One region of the Hymenobacter miniatus genome, then DNA from elsewhere that is predicted to be linked to it. Evidence: riboswitches for the same ligand, from Rfam matches in the RefSeq annotation. Region 1 holds a riboswitch; each other region holds the start of a gene.
What was found. A riboswitch is a leader RNA that binds a small molecule or an ion and turns the genes downstream of it on or off. The one in region 1 is predicted to bind S-adenosylmethionine.
Positions count from the first base shown of each region.

Region 1 (4,206 bases):
CCGGAATGTGAGCGGCCAGCTCGCGCTGCTCACTCAGCGGAAACAGCACGTCGGACGTGATGCCCAGCACCAGCGTGCGAGCCCCGATGCGCCGCAGCGCCGCCGCCACGCCGCCCCGGCCGCGGCCCAGGTTGTGGCTGTCCATGCTGCGGCTCAGGGCCACGTAGCTATAGGCGTCGAAGCGGGCCACCAGCTTGTCGCCCTGGTAGCGTTGGTAGGTGCTGGCGCGGTGCTCGTGCGGCAGGTGGTCGTCGTCGGGGTCGGTTTGGGTGTCGGCGTAGGCCAAGTAGCTGCGGTAGCTGAGCAGGGCCATGGCGCGGGCGGCGCGCAGGCCTTCGTCGCCCCCGCCGGGCTGGCCGGCGGCGTAAGTGGGGTCGGCTTCAATGGCCAGGCGCTGGGCCTCGTTGAAGGCAATGCCCCAGGCCGAGTGCCGGGCGTTGGTGGCAATGACCACGAGGTGGTCGAACAAATCGGGCCGCTGCACGGCCCACTCCAAGGCCTGCTGCCCGCCCAGCGAACCGCCTATCAGGGTGTGAATGTCGGTGAGGCCCAGGTCCTGGCGCAGGGCCTCGTGCGCCGCCACCAGGTCGCGGATGGTCAGCCGCGGAAAGTGCTGGTAGCGCGGGCGGCCCGTGGCGGGGTCCGGGTCGCGTGGGCTGGTGCTGCCGTAGCAGGAGCCCAGCACGTTGGCGCACACAATGAAGTACTCGGCGGGGTCGTAGTAGCACCCCGGCCCCACCAGCCCCGGCCACCAGGCCAGCACGTCGGCGTTGGCCGTGAGGGCGTGGCACACCCACACCACGTTGTCGCGGTCCTCGTTGAGCTGGCCCCAGGTGCGGTAGGCCACGTGGGCCCCGGCCAGGGTTTCGCCGCTTTCAAGAAGCAGGTCGGGCAGGTGAAAAATATGGTCTGACATGGGTCATCAAGTGTAAAAAAGTCGCTGCAGAACCAGCGCACGAAACCGGCCCTTGGTATCTCACCCCCATCTTTCTCCAACAAACTGCAGGAAAGTGGGCCCGCCCGTGGGCTGGTTCTGCATCGACCTAACTAGCAAGAAGCCGCCAGCGAGACTGGCACCGGCCCACCAGGGGTGGCCCGCTGGCGGCGGTGGGGTTACACTTCCAGCGGCTGGGCGTGCTCTAATTCGGGCTCGGTCACGGCCTCGCCTTCCGTAGGCAGGCTGGCCGTATTGCCCACGGCGTCAAACGCGGCCTGCAAGTCGCCCTTGATGTCTTCAAAATGCTCGATGCCCACCGACAGGCGCAACGACGTGGGCGTGACGCCAGCGGCCAGTTGTTCCTCGTCGCTGAGCTGCTGGTGCGTGGTGGCCGAAGGCTGAATGATGAGCGTCTTAGCGTCGCCCACGTTGGCCAGGTGGCTGATAAGCTTGAGGTTATCGATGAACTGCGTGGCCGTTTCCTTGCTGCCTTTGATGCAGAAGCTCAGCACGCCGCCGAAGCCGCGCTTCAGGTATTTCTGCGCCAGGCGGTGGTAGGGGCTGCTGGGCAAGCCGGGGTAGTTCACGCTTTCCACCTGCGGGTGCTGCTCCAGCCAAGTCGCGATTTTGAGGGCGTTTTCCACGGTGCGCTCCACGCGCAGGCTCAGGGTTTCGAGTCCGATGAGCAGTTGGAAAGCGTTGAACGGGCTCTGCGAGGGGCCGAAGTCGCGCAGGCCTTCCACCCGGGCCCGTATGATGAAGGCGATGTTGCCAAACGGCCCGCCCTTGCCAAATACGTCGTTGAACACTAGGCCGTGGTAGCCTTCGCTGGGCTCGGTGAACTGCGGGAATTTGCCGTTGCCGAAGTCGTAGGTGCCGCCGTCCACAATCACGCCGCCGATGCTGGTGCCGTGCCCGCCAATCCACTTCGTGGCCGACTCTACCACGATGTGCGCGCCGTGCTCCAGGGGCCGAAACAGGTAGCCGCCCGCCCCAAAGGTGTTGTCCACAATCAGCGGCAGGTCGTGCCGGTTGGCAATGGCCGCAATGGCCTCAAAGTCCGGAATACTGAAGCTGGGGTTGCCAATGGTTTCGAGGTAAATGGCCTTGGTATTTTCGTCAATCAACTCCTCAAACGAGGCCGGGTTGTCGCCGTCGGCGAAGCGCACCTCGATGCCCAACCGCTTGAAGGCCACCTTAAACTGGTTGTAGGTGCCGCCGTAGAGGAAGGCCGTGCTCACGAAGTTGTCGCCGGCCTGCAGGATGTTGTTGAGGGCAATGAACTGCGCCGCCTGGCCCGAGCTGGTGGCCAGCGCGGCCACGCCGCCTTCCAGCGCCGCCACACGCTGCTCAAACACGTCGGTGGTCGGGTTCATGAGGCGGGTATAAATGTTGCCGAACTCTTTCAGAGCAAACAGGTTGGCGCCGTGCTCGGCGTTCTTGAACACGTAGCTGGTGGTTTGGTGAATGGGCACCGCGCGCGAGCCGGTGGTGGGGTCGGGCTGCTGGCCGGCGTGGAGTTGCAGGGTTTCGAAGTGCAGGGATTGAGCGGACATGATGGGGGAATGGTTGAAGGTTGAAAAACCGGAATGAGTTGATAGAGAAAGGCGCTAATTGGCTTGTTCATAAGCACTTGAAGCGCAGCAAGTCCCCGAAGTGTGCCCGTGCTGAAGCGGCGGCCTGGTGCGCGCCGAACGTGCCGAAAAGGCGCGCGACGGCCCCGAGAAGCCACCAGAAAATCCAGAAAGGAGGGGAGGGGGTGCCTAAGCCGAAATCAGCTTAGCAACAACACGGGCAGCAACAGCACATTCGCATTCGGGCGAACGGCGCGGCCGGCATGCAACGGCCCGGGGCCGAAACAGAAAAACCCGAAGCCCCGGCGCGCAAAGCAGCCGCAGGAGTCGGGTTGGGAAAGGCGAAACGAGAAGAATTTTCCATGGCACTCGAGTCATATGCCCCAGCGCGGCCAACGCCGCAGTGGGTAGGAATTGGCACCTTTCACAGGAAGGAAGGTTGCCAGCGGGTCAGGGAGCCTAGTCTCTCGCCGCTTCTGTATAAAACGTAAAACTTCCCGCCGTTAGCAGGGAGTACCGGGTTGGTGGGGGCAAATGTACGAGAGAAATTTTTGGACGGGCAAGCAAGCAGGGCGAAATAAATTTTTCGCTGGCCGTTTTCGGACCCGCCCAAACACAAAAAAGCCACCCTGAAACAGAGTGGCTTTTCTCACCTTTTTTCTGCAAAAAAGTACCTAGAGACTAGGTAGGGTTAACACCTGGCCGACTTCGATATGGTCAGGGTTACTGCCGATGGTGGCCTTGTTGGCCTCGTATATCTGATGCCACTTGGCGGCATCGCCGTAGTGGTGTTTGGCAATTTTAGACAGCGAGTCACCGCTTACCACGGTGTACGAATCGCCGGCGGCGGCTGGATTGGCATTGGCCGCGTTTCCGAAAAAATCAGTGCCGCCAGCAGCCGGCTTCGCTGCGGGCTCTACGGGTTTTTGCTCGCCTTTGTCGCTGAGAAAATCAAAGAGTCCCATGGATTTGTTCCGTTTGATGAAAAAAAAATTGAATGAGCCGCCCCGTGGGGTAGCCAACAGGGCCCATATACGGGCCGGCTCCGACGAGGTTACGGCGTAAACTCTTTTGCTTGCGGGTCCGTAAGCCGACGAGTTTGCAACCGCAGGCTTTCTCATTCTTTCACCATTCTTCTTTTTGTGCTCATGAAACTTCAGTCCCTTTTTTCGCTCCGTTATTTCGCCAGCCTGTTGCTGTTGGTGTCGTTGTTTGTCACGGCGTGTGGCAACGACAAAGGCAAGGTAGAAGGCGTGAATATGCTGTACGGCACCGATAGCAAGGTATGGAAAACTGCTAAAGAAACCGATGCCAGTGGCGACAAAGTAAAGCAAACTGACGCGCAAAAACAGCAGGAGCTTCACGTTTTTGCCAACGGCAACTACACCATGACCGACGGCGCCGCCGGTGCCGTGTCGGGCAAGTACACCTTTGACCAGGCCGGTAAAACCATCACCTTCACCCCCGAAGGCAGCGCTACGGCCAACACTTTCGCCGTAGAAACCCTCACCGACGACAAGCTCACGCTGAAGTCGGCCGACGGCGCCACGCTGATGCTGGAAAAGGACTAGGCATCGCCACCAATTCTACAAAAAGCCCCGAACCACAGTGGTTCGGGGCTTTTTTTGTTGTTCAACAGTCGGGCTCAAGCCCGGGCCCAGCGGGAAAAGGCCAGTAACTTGCCGCCACTTTCCG
Region 1 covers NZ_JAELXR010000014.1:92,452-96,657, reverse strand. The annotation lists gene metX (homoserine O-acetyltransferase MetX) at 1-916, opposite strand, end outside; gene JAO73_RS18925 (O-acetylhomoserine aminocarboxypropyltransferase/cysteine synthase family protein) at 1,114-2,493, opposite strand; SAM riboswitch class I at 2,883-2,998, opposite strand; gene JAO73_RS18920 (LysM peptidoglycan-binding domain-containing protein) at 3,186-3,476, opposite strand; gene JAO73_RS18915 (hypothetical protein) at 3,660-4,082, shown strand.

Region 2 (4,206 bases), on a different contig from region 1:
GTACGGCGCCCAAAGTTGGGATGGCGGAAAAAAATGCGCGGCCGGGCCACCAATGCCGCCGCGGCTAGCCCGTGACGGCCCGCAAAAAAGAGGCGGGTATTTCCGCAAACGATTGCAAAAGTTGCTGGGAATTAATACATTTAGTTTATGGCACATTTCATCAATCACCTCGTCCAGAGCTGGGGCCTGAGCCCGGTGCACTACTGGCACTTGCGCCTGCTCACGGCCTTGCTGCTCACGCCGTTGCTGGGCGTGCTCTACGTGGTGCTTTTCGACCGGCCCAAGCGGCCCACGGCGGGCCGCCAGCTGTGGCACCGGTAGAATAGAACGCGCCCAAGCGTTTCGTCATCCTGCTTCGTCGCGCCCGCTGAAGCACAGCGCGCTTGGGCAAGCCGTTTCGTTGGCTGGCGCGGCCGGGTGTTTCTTTGGGCTGGTAAATACAACCCGGCCCCATGTTGCACGAAACCCTGCTCCTCGTTCTCGGCCTGCTGTTCGTCGTGTTTCTGCTGGTGATGCTGGCGCAGCAGCTGCGCATTTCCTACCCCATTTTTCTGGTGTTGGGTGGGCTGGCGCTCAGCTTTGTGCCCGGCCTGCCGCGGGTGGCCATTGCGCCCGATTTAATATTCCTGATTTTCCTGCCGCCGCTGCTCTACGAGGCGGCCTGGACCACCTCCTGGAACGATTTCTGGCGCTGGCGTCGGGCCATTGGGCTGCTCGCGTTTGGGCTGGTGGCCTTTACTTCGGCCATTGTGGCCTACGTGGCGCGGGCCGTCATTCCGGGGTTTACGCTGGGGCTGGGGTTCCTGCTCGGGGGCATCATTTCGCCGCCCGATGCAGTGGCGGCCACTTCAGTGCTGCGCGGCATCAAGGTGCCGCGGCGGGTGACGGCTATTCTGGAAGGTGAGAGCCTGATTAACGACGCCAGCAGCCTGATTGTGTTTCGGTTTGCGTTGCTGGCGGTGTCGTCGGGCGTGTTTGTGTGGCAGGAGGCGGCCACCAGCTTTCTGCTGGTGAGCGGCATGGGGCTGGCGGTGGGGCTGGGCGTGGCCTACGGCTTCTACCTCATTCACAAGTACCTGCCCACCACGCCCAGCATCAACACGGTGCTCACCTTCATGGCGCCCTACGTGATGTATTTGCTGGCCGAGGAATTCCACTTTTCGGGCGTGCTGGCGGTGGTGAGCGGCGGGTTGCTGCTTTCGCACCTGTCGCACCGGGTGTTCGACGCCAACACCCGCCTGCAGGCCAACAGCGTGTGGGCCAGCGTGAGCTTCGTGCTGAATGGGCTGGTGTTCATTCTCATTGGCCTGCAGTTGCCCATTGCGGTGGAAGGGCTGGGCGAATACTCTTTGCAGCAAGGCATTGCCTACGGTTTGCTGATGAGCGGGCTGGTCATTGTCATTCGGCTGCTGTGGATGTACCCGGCGGCGTTCATTCCGCGCTATTTGAGCAAAAGCATCCGCAATGCCGAGCCCAGCCCCGGCTGGCAGGGCACGCTGGTGCTGGGCTGGGCGGGCATGCGCGGGGTGGTGTCGCTGGCCTCGGCGCTATCGGTGCCGCTGATGACCAACGACGGCCTGCAGTTCCCGCAGCGCAACCTCGTTCTGTTCATCACATTTGTGGTCATTTTGGTCACGCTGGTGCTGCAGGGGCTCACGCTGCCGGCCATCATCCGCTTCACCCGGATTGCCGAGCGCGACGACCGCATGCCCCTCGAAGAGCAGGAAGCCGGCGTGCGCCTGCACCTGCGCACCGCGGCCGTGAAGCACCTGCAGCGCCACTACGCCGCCGAAACGGAAGCCAACGAGCTGATTGCCCGCCTGCAGCAGCGCATGCAAACCGAAATCAACCTCACCACCCGCACCCTCAACGCGCTGGAAACCGACCAGGCCGGCCGCGACGCCCTGCGCCAGTACCACCTCGTGCTGCTCGATGTGCTGAACGTGGAGCGCGAGGCCCTGGCCCACCTGCGCCACCACGACAGCTTCGACGACGAAGTGCTGCGCCAGCAGGAAGCCCAACTGGACCTGGACGAGGCCAAGGTGAAGCACATTGAGCGGTAGGGGAGGGCGGCCGGCTGATAACGGAACGTCATGCAGAGCGCAGCGAAGCATCTCGCCTGCTTCAACTAATATCAATTAAATTACTACCACACGCGAGATGCTTCGCTGCGCTCTGCAGGAAGTGCTGATTATTTTTTCCACTCCCTCGCTTGCGTCGTTTCAGGCCGCCGCTATCTTTGCGGCACGCTCCCTAATCGGGGCACTTATCAAGAAAGGCGGAGGGACAGGCCCTGCGATGCCTTAGCAACCAGTAGCAATACCAGGTGCTAAATCCTGTTCTGAATCAGTTTCGGCCGGTTCAGGAGAAGATAAGTCTACAAGATGTTCCCCGACTGCAGCGGTGGTGCTCTTCTGACTTGTCGGAAGGGCTTTTTTTGTGCCCTTTCGGTAAGAAATCTTGAAAGTGCTTAGGTACCCGGGTGCGTTTTCGTCTCAGCCACAAAACGCTCATTGCCTCATGCAAGCCTCCACCCGCCTCATTCAGTCCTTTCCCGTCGACGAACAAACCGGTGCCCTCGCGGTGCCGATATACCAGACCTGTACCTTCGTGCAGGAGTCGCCGGGCGTGCACAAGGGCTACGACTACTCCCGCACCGCCAACCCCACCCGCAGCGCCCTGGAGCAGCTGCTGGCCGGCCTCGAGCACGGCCATTCGGCCTACGCCTTTGCCAGCGGCATGGCCGCCATCGATGCCGTGCTGAAGTTGCTCTCGACCGGCGACCAGATTGTGGCCATCGACGACATCTACGGCGGGGCCTTCCGCCTGTTTGAGCACGTGTACCGCCGTTTCGGCATCGACATCGTGTATTGCGACACCGCCGACCTGGCCCAGGTGCAGGCCGCCATCACCGAGCGCACCAAGCTGGTGTGGCTGGAGACGCCCTCGAACCCCACGCTCAAAGTCTCCGACATTGCCGGGCTGGCCGAGCTGGCCCACGCCGCCGGTGCCTGGCTGTGCGTCGACAACACCTTTGCTTCGCCCGTGCTGCAGCAGCCCATTCTGCTGGGCGCCGATTTGGTGGTGCACAGCGCCACCAAGTATTTGGGCGGCCATTCCGATTTGATTGCCGGCGCCGTGGTGGCAGCTACCGAAGAGCTGGGCAAGCAAATCCAGTTCATTCAAAACGCCTCGGGGGCCATACTGGGGCCGTTCGATTCGTTTTTGGTGATTCGCGGGCTCGAAACCCTGCATTTGCGCATTGCCCGGCACTGCAGCGCGGCCCTGCAGGTGGCCCGCTTCCTGCAAAGCCGCCCCGAAATCCAGGCTGTGTATTACCCCGGGCTGGAATCGCACCCCAACCACGGCCTGGCCCGGCAGCAGCAGCCCGACGGTTTTGGCGGCATCATCGCGCTGGTGCTGAAAGACGACACCGTGGACGCGGCCACGCAACTTGCCACCAGCCTGAACTACTTCAAGCTGGCCGTGAGCCTGGGCGGCGGCAAGAGCCTGGTGTGCCATTCGGCTTCGATGACGCACACGGCCATCCCGGCCGAGCAGCGCCGCGCCGCCGGCTTTGCCGACAGCCTGCTGCGCCTCTCCATTGGCCTGGAGGCCGCCGACGACCTCATTGCGGATTTGGCGCAGGCGCTCGATGGCTTGGGCGCTGCCGCGGCCAGCGCACCGCTGGCGGTGCCCGAAGCAGAGGCCGTGCTGGCCTAGCCGCAACGGCGGGCGGCAGGCTGGCTGCGCGAAGAAGCCAGTCAGTGGCCGCCCGCCGTTACGGGAGCCGCCACCGGGCCCAATGGCGGCCGTTTTATTCGGCCGATTTTTGGGCGCCAAGCATGATTTGGGCCATAAAAGCCTCCCCGACCGTGTCTGTTGCGTAAGTTGCGGCCGATGCTACGTTCCCTGTATTTTCTGTTGCTGCTGACGCTGGGGGCCACCCAGCTGCCGGCTTGCGCGCAAACCGCCACCACCCCGCCGGCCACCGCCGCCACGGCGCCGGGCCGGCCGCTGCCCTGGCTCGATTCGTTGCTGAATAGCTCGGCCATCCTGCGCCAGCACCAGGTGGGCCTGAGCTTGGCCTATGCCGACAGCACGAAGCCGTTCTACGGCTACCAAGAAGCCAAATACTTCACCCCGGCCAGCAACATGAAGCTGTTCAGCTTTTATGCCGGGCTGCACCTGCTCGGTGATTCGCTG
Region 2 covers NZ_JAELXR010000008.1:238,429-242,634, forward strand. The annotation lists gene JAO73_RS14460 (hypothetical protein) at 148-321, shown strand; gene JAO73_RS14465 (Na+/H+ antiporter) at 453-2,063, shown strand; SAM riboswitch class I at 2,264-2,378, shown strand; gene JAO73_RS14470 (trans-sulfuration enzyme family protein) at 2,521-3,723, shown strand; gene JAO73_RS14475 (D-alanyl-D-alanine carboxypeptidase/D-alanyl-D-alanine-endopeptidase) at 3,901-4,206, shown strand, end outside.
Region 2: another riboswitch for S-adenosylmethionine. It lies ahead of JAO73_RS14470 (trans-sulfuration enzyme family protein); the one in region 1 lies ahead of JAO73_RS18925 (O-acetylhomoserine aminocarboxypropyltransferase/cysteine synthase family protein).

Region 3 (4,206 bases), on a different contig from region 1:
CTGGGCGTAGGCGTGTTCGCCCGAGCCGAGCAGGCCGGCCGCCACGCCCACCGAGCGCGAGGCGTCGTTCACGTGCACCACGGCGCCGCTGTAGGCGGGCGCGATTTTCACGGCCGTGTGCAGGCGCGAGGTAGTAGCCCCGCCAATGAGCAGGGGCGTTTTCATGCCGCGCTTTTCCATGGCCTGGGCCACGTACACCATTTCATCGAGCGAGGGCGTGATGAGGCCGGACAGGCCAATGACGTCCACGTTTTGCTTCTGGGCTTCGTCAAGAATTTTCTCCAGCGGCACCATCACGCCGAGGTCCACGATGTCGAAGTTGTTGCAGGCCAATACCACGCCCACAATGTTCTTGCCGATGTCGTGCACGTCGCCCTTCACCGTGGCCATCAGGATTTTGCCGGCCGTCTGGCGGTCCGAGCCCTGCTTATCGGCCAGCAGATACGGCTCCAGGTAGGCCACCGCCTTTTTCATCACGCGGGCCGATTTCACTACCTGCGGCAGGAACATTTTGCCGGCCCCGAACAGGTCGCCCACCACGTTCATGCCGGCCATCAGCGGGCCCTCAATCACGTCGAGCGGGCGGGCCAGCTCCCGGCGGGCGGCCTCGGTGTCTTCGTCGATAAACTCGGTAATGCCCTTCACCAACGCGTGCGACAGGCGCTCCTGCACCGGCAGGCTGCGCCACTCGTCGGCTTTCACTTCGGCCTTGTCCTTCTGTTTCACCGTGTCGGCAAATTCCACCAGGCGCTCGGTGGCGTCGGCGCGGCGGTTGAGCAGCACGTCTTCAACCAATTCCAGCAAATGGGGCTCGATTTCATCGTACACGCCGAGCTGGCCGGGGTTCACGATGCCCATGTCCAGGCCGGCCCGGATGGCGTGGTAGAGGAAGGCCGTGTGCATGGCCTCGCGCACCACGTCGTTGCCGCGGAAGGAGAACGAAATGTTCGAAATGCCGCCGCTGGTGAGCGCGCCGGGCAGGTTCGTCTTAATCCAGCGCACGGCCTCGATGAAGTCGAGCGCATAGTTGCGGTGCTCGTCCATGCCCGTGCCCACGGTCAGGATGTTGGGGTCGAAAATGATGTCGGACGGGTCGAAGCCCACTTCCTTCGTCAGAATGTCGTAGCTGCGCTGGCAGATTTCGATGCGGCGCGCCAGCGAGTCGGCCTGGCCGTTTTCGTCGAAGGCCATCACCACCACGGCCGCGCCGTACTGGCGCACCGTGTGGGCCCGCTCGCGGAAGGCCGCCTCGCCTTCTTTCAGCGAGATGGAGTTCACGATGCTCTTGCCCTGCACGCATTTCAGGCCGGCTTCGAGCACGCTCCACTTCGAGGAGTCAATCATGACGGGCACCCGCGCAATGTCGGGCTCCGAGGCGATGAGGTGCAGAAACGTCGTCATCACCTGCTCCGAATCGAGCATGCCCTCGTCCATGTTGATGTCGAGCACCTGGGCGCCTTCTTCCACTTGCAGGCGGGCCACGGCCAGGGCTTCCTCGTACGCGCCGGTGCGAATGAGGCGGGCGAAAGCGCGCGAACCCGTCACGTTGCAACGCTCGCCCACGTTCACGAACAGGCTTTCCTCTTTGATGGTAAACGGCTCCAGTCCGCTCAGGCGCGTGGAAGGCGTGGGTACGGAGGGCAATTGGCGGGGCTGGTATTTCTCGGCCAGCTTGCTCAGCTCGGCAATGTGCTGGGGCGTGGTGCCACAACAACCACCCACCACCGTCACGATGCCTTCCTTCAGATATTCCTCCACCAGCGCCGCAAATTCCTGCGCCGATTCATCATACCCACCAAAAGCGTTGGGCAAACCCGCGTTGGGATAAGCCGAAATGTGCACGTCGGAAATGCGGCTCAATTCCTCCACGTACTGCTTGAGCTGGTGGGCCCCGAGGGCGCAATTCAGGCCCACGCTCAGCAGCGGCAGGTGGCGGATAGAGTTCCAGAATGCCTCCACCGTCTGGCCGCTCAGCGTGCGGCCCGAGGCGTCGGTGATGGTGCCCGAAATCATGACGGGCACCACGCGGCCGCCTTCGTCGAAGAACTTCTGCACGGCGTAGAGCGCGGCTTTGGCGTTCAGCGTGTCGAAGATGGTTTCGATGAGCAGCGTGTCCACGCCGCCGTCCACGAGGCCGCGCACTTGCTCCAGGTAAGCCGTGGCCAGCTCGTCGAAGGTCACGGCGCGGAAGCCGGGCCGGTTCACGTCGGGCGAGAGCGAGGCGGTGCGGTTGGTGGGGCCCACGGCGCCGGCCACGAAGCGCGGCCGCTCGGGCGTGCTGTACTCGTCGGCCGCCTCGCGGGCCAGGCGGGCCGACTCGTAATTCAGCTCGTACACAATGTGCTCCAGCCCATAGTCGGCCTGCGCAATGGTAGTGCCGGAGAAGGTGTTAGTTTCCACCATGTCGGCCCCGGCGGCGAAGTACTCGGCGTGAATGCCCTTGATGATGTCGGGCCGCGTCAGGCTCAGCAGGTCGTTGTTGCCGCGCAGGGGCTTGGGGTGGTCGGCGAAGCGCGTGCCGCGGAAATCCTCCTCCGTGAGCAGATGGCGCTGAATCATGGTGCCCATGGCGCCATCGAGAATCAGCAGGCGCTGGCGGAGCAGCTCGGGAAGGGGAGAGGGGGCGGCGAGGGTGGCAGTGGACATTTCTTTCGGGGGCGAATAGCTACGGAAGCGCGTATCCAGAAAGAAACCCGTGCGCAGGCGCACAGTTCCGGCTGTCATCTTCTTTCACCAAAACGGCGGTGAAACGGGAGTTGGCACCTACTCGCGGTAGGTTGCCAAGACGTCATCGGGCCCGGTCCCTCGGTCTTTCTGGATAGCAGCGTAGGACGAAGATACAACACTGCCACAAAAACAACCCCACGTCGAAATCAGACCAAAAAACTGCGGCCCCGGCCCACGCCAACAAGGGCGCAGGCCGGGGCCGTTTGGCATAACGAAAAGAACGAAGGCTAGTCTTTCTTCACGCAATTGGGGACGGTTTTGCCGTCCTTTTTCTTGGTGCCCTCCTGCTCGTAGCCTTTCCAGCAGGGGTCTTTTTTGGCGGTGCTTGCTTTTTTCGTCGGCATAATCGGGTGGGTTGCGGTGAGAAAAAAGACGGTGGCCAATGCGCCGGGCCACCTTCAACACTCAGCCGCTGGCGCTGCGGCTCCCGTTGCTTTACGGAGCCAGCGCACGGAGGTTCCCCAACATCCGGCCTACAGCGCCCACGCCGGCCACGCGCTGCCCGCCGCAAACACGGCCGGCTCGGGCGGCAGCTCCAGAAATGCGGTGGCGCCCACAAGCCCCATCATGTCGCCGGAGCCGCCCACGCGCAACGGCGTGGCCAGACGGCGGCCCTCGGCGTCCACGGCCAGACGCACGGGCACGAAGTGCGTGAGCGGGGGCTTGAAATTGATGTTCGCGGTGAGCACGGCCGGTTGCGGGGCCTCGTCCGTGGCGGCCGCTTCGGCGGCGCCTTCGGGCTGTTGCACGGCGCGCAGCCAGGGCCGCACGTAGCGGCAGGCCGTGATGAAAGTCGACACCGGATTGCCGGGCAGCCCAAACACCACCGGCCCGCCGGCCCGCGCCCCAAACCACAGCGGCTTGCCCGGCCGCTGCTGCACTTCGTGAAATATTTCCCTGACGTGCAGTTCGCGCAGCAGGCCCGGCAGGTGGTCGGCGCGGCCCTTGCTCACGGCGCCGCTCAGCACCACGGCGTCGAAGCCCGCGCCCAGAATTTTGGTGAGGCCGTCGCGCAGTTCGTCCAGCGCATCGGGCAGGTGGAACAGGGAAACGTCGGCCCCCTGCTGGCCGAAAAGCGCCTGCAAGGCATAGGCGTTAGACCGCCGAATCTGGTGCGGCAGCGGCGTTTCCTGAATGCCCACCAGCTCGTCGCCGGTGCTCACTACGGCCACGCGGGCGGCGCGCGTTACCTGCATTTCGGCGGCGCCCACGGTGGCGGCCACGGCCAGTTCGGCGGGCCCGAGGCGGGTGCCGGGCAGCAGCAGGGCCTCGCCCGCGCGGCGGTCGGCGGCCTGGTGGTGGATGTTGACGCCGGGGGCTTCGGGCGGCGGAATCTGGACGGTGGCGCGGTTGTCGTGCAGCAGGATGTCCTCGTAACGGACCACCACATCGGTACCGGCGGGGAGCACGGCGCCCGTCATCACCTCCACTGCTTGCCGGGGGCTGAGCAGCGGCCGGGGCGGGGCGCCGGCGTACTGG
Region 3 covers NZ_JAELXR010000004.1:316,413-320,618, forward strand. The annotation lists gene metH (methionine synthase) at 1-2,646, opposite strand, end outside; SAM riboswitch class I at 2,718-2,825, opposite strand; gene JAO73_RS08635 (molybdopterin molybdotransferase MoeA) at 3,201-4,206, opposite strand, start outside.
Region 3: another riboswitch for S-adenosylmethionine. It lies ahead of metH (methionine synthase); the one in region 1 lies ahead of JAO73_RS18925 (O-acetylhomoserine aminocarboxypropyltransferase/cysteine synthase family protein).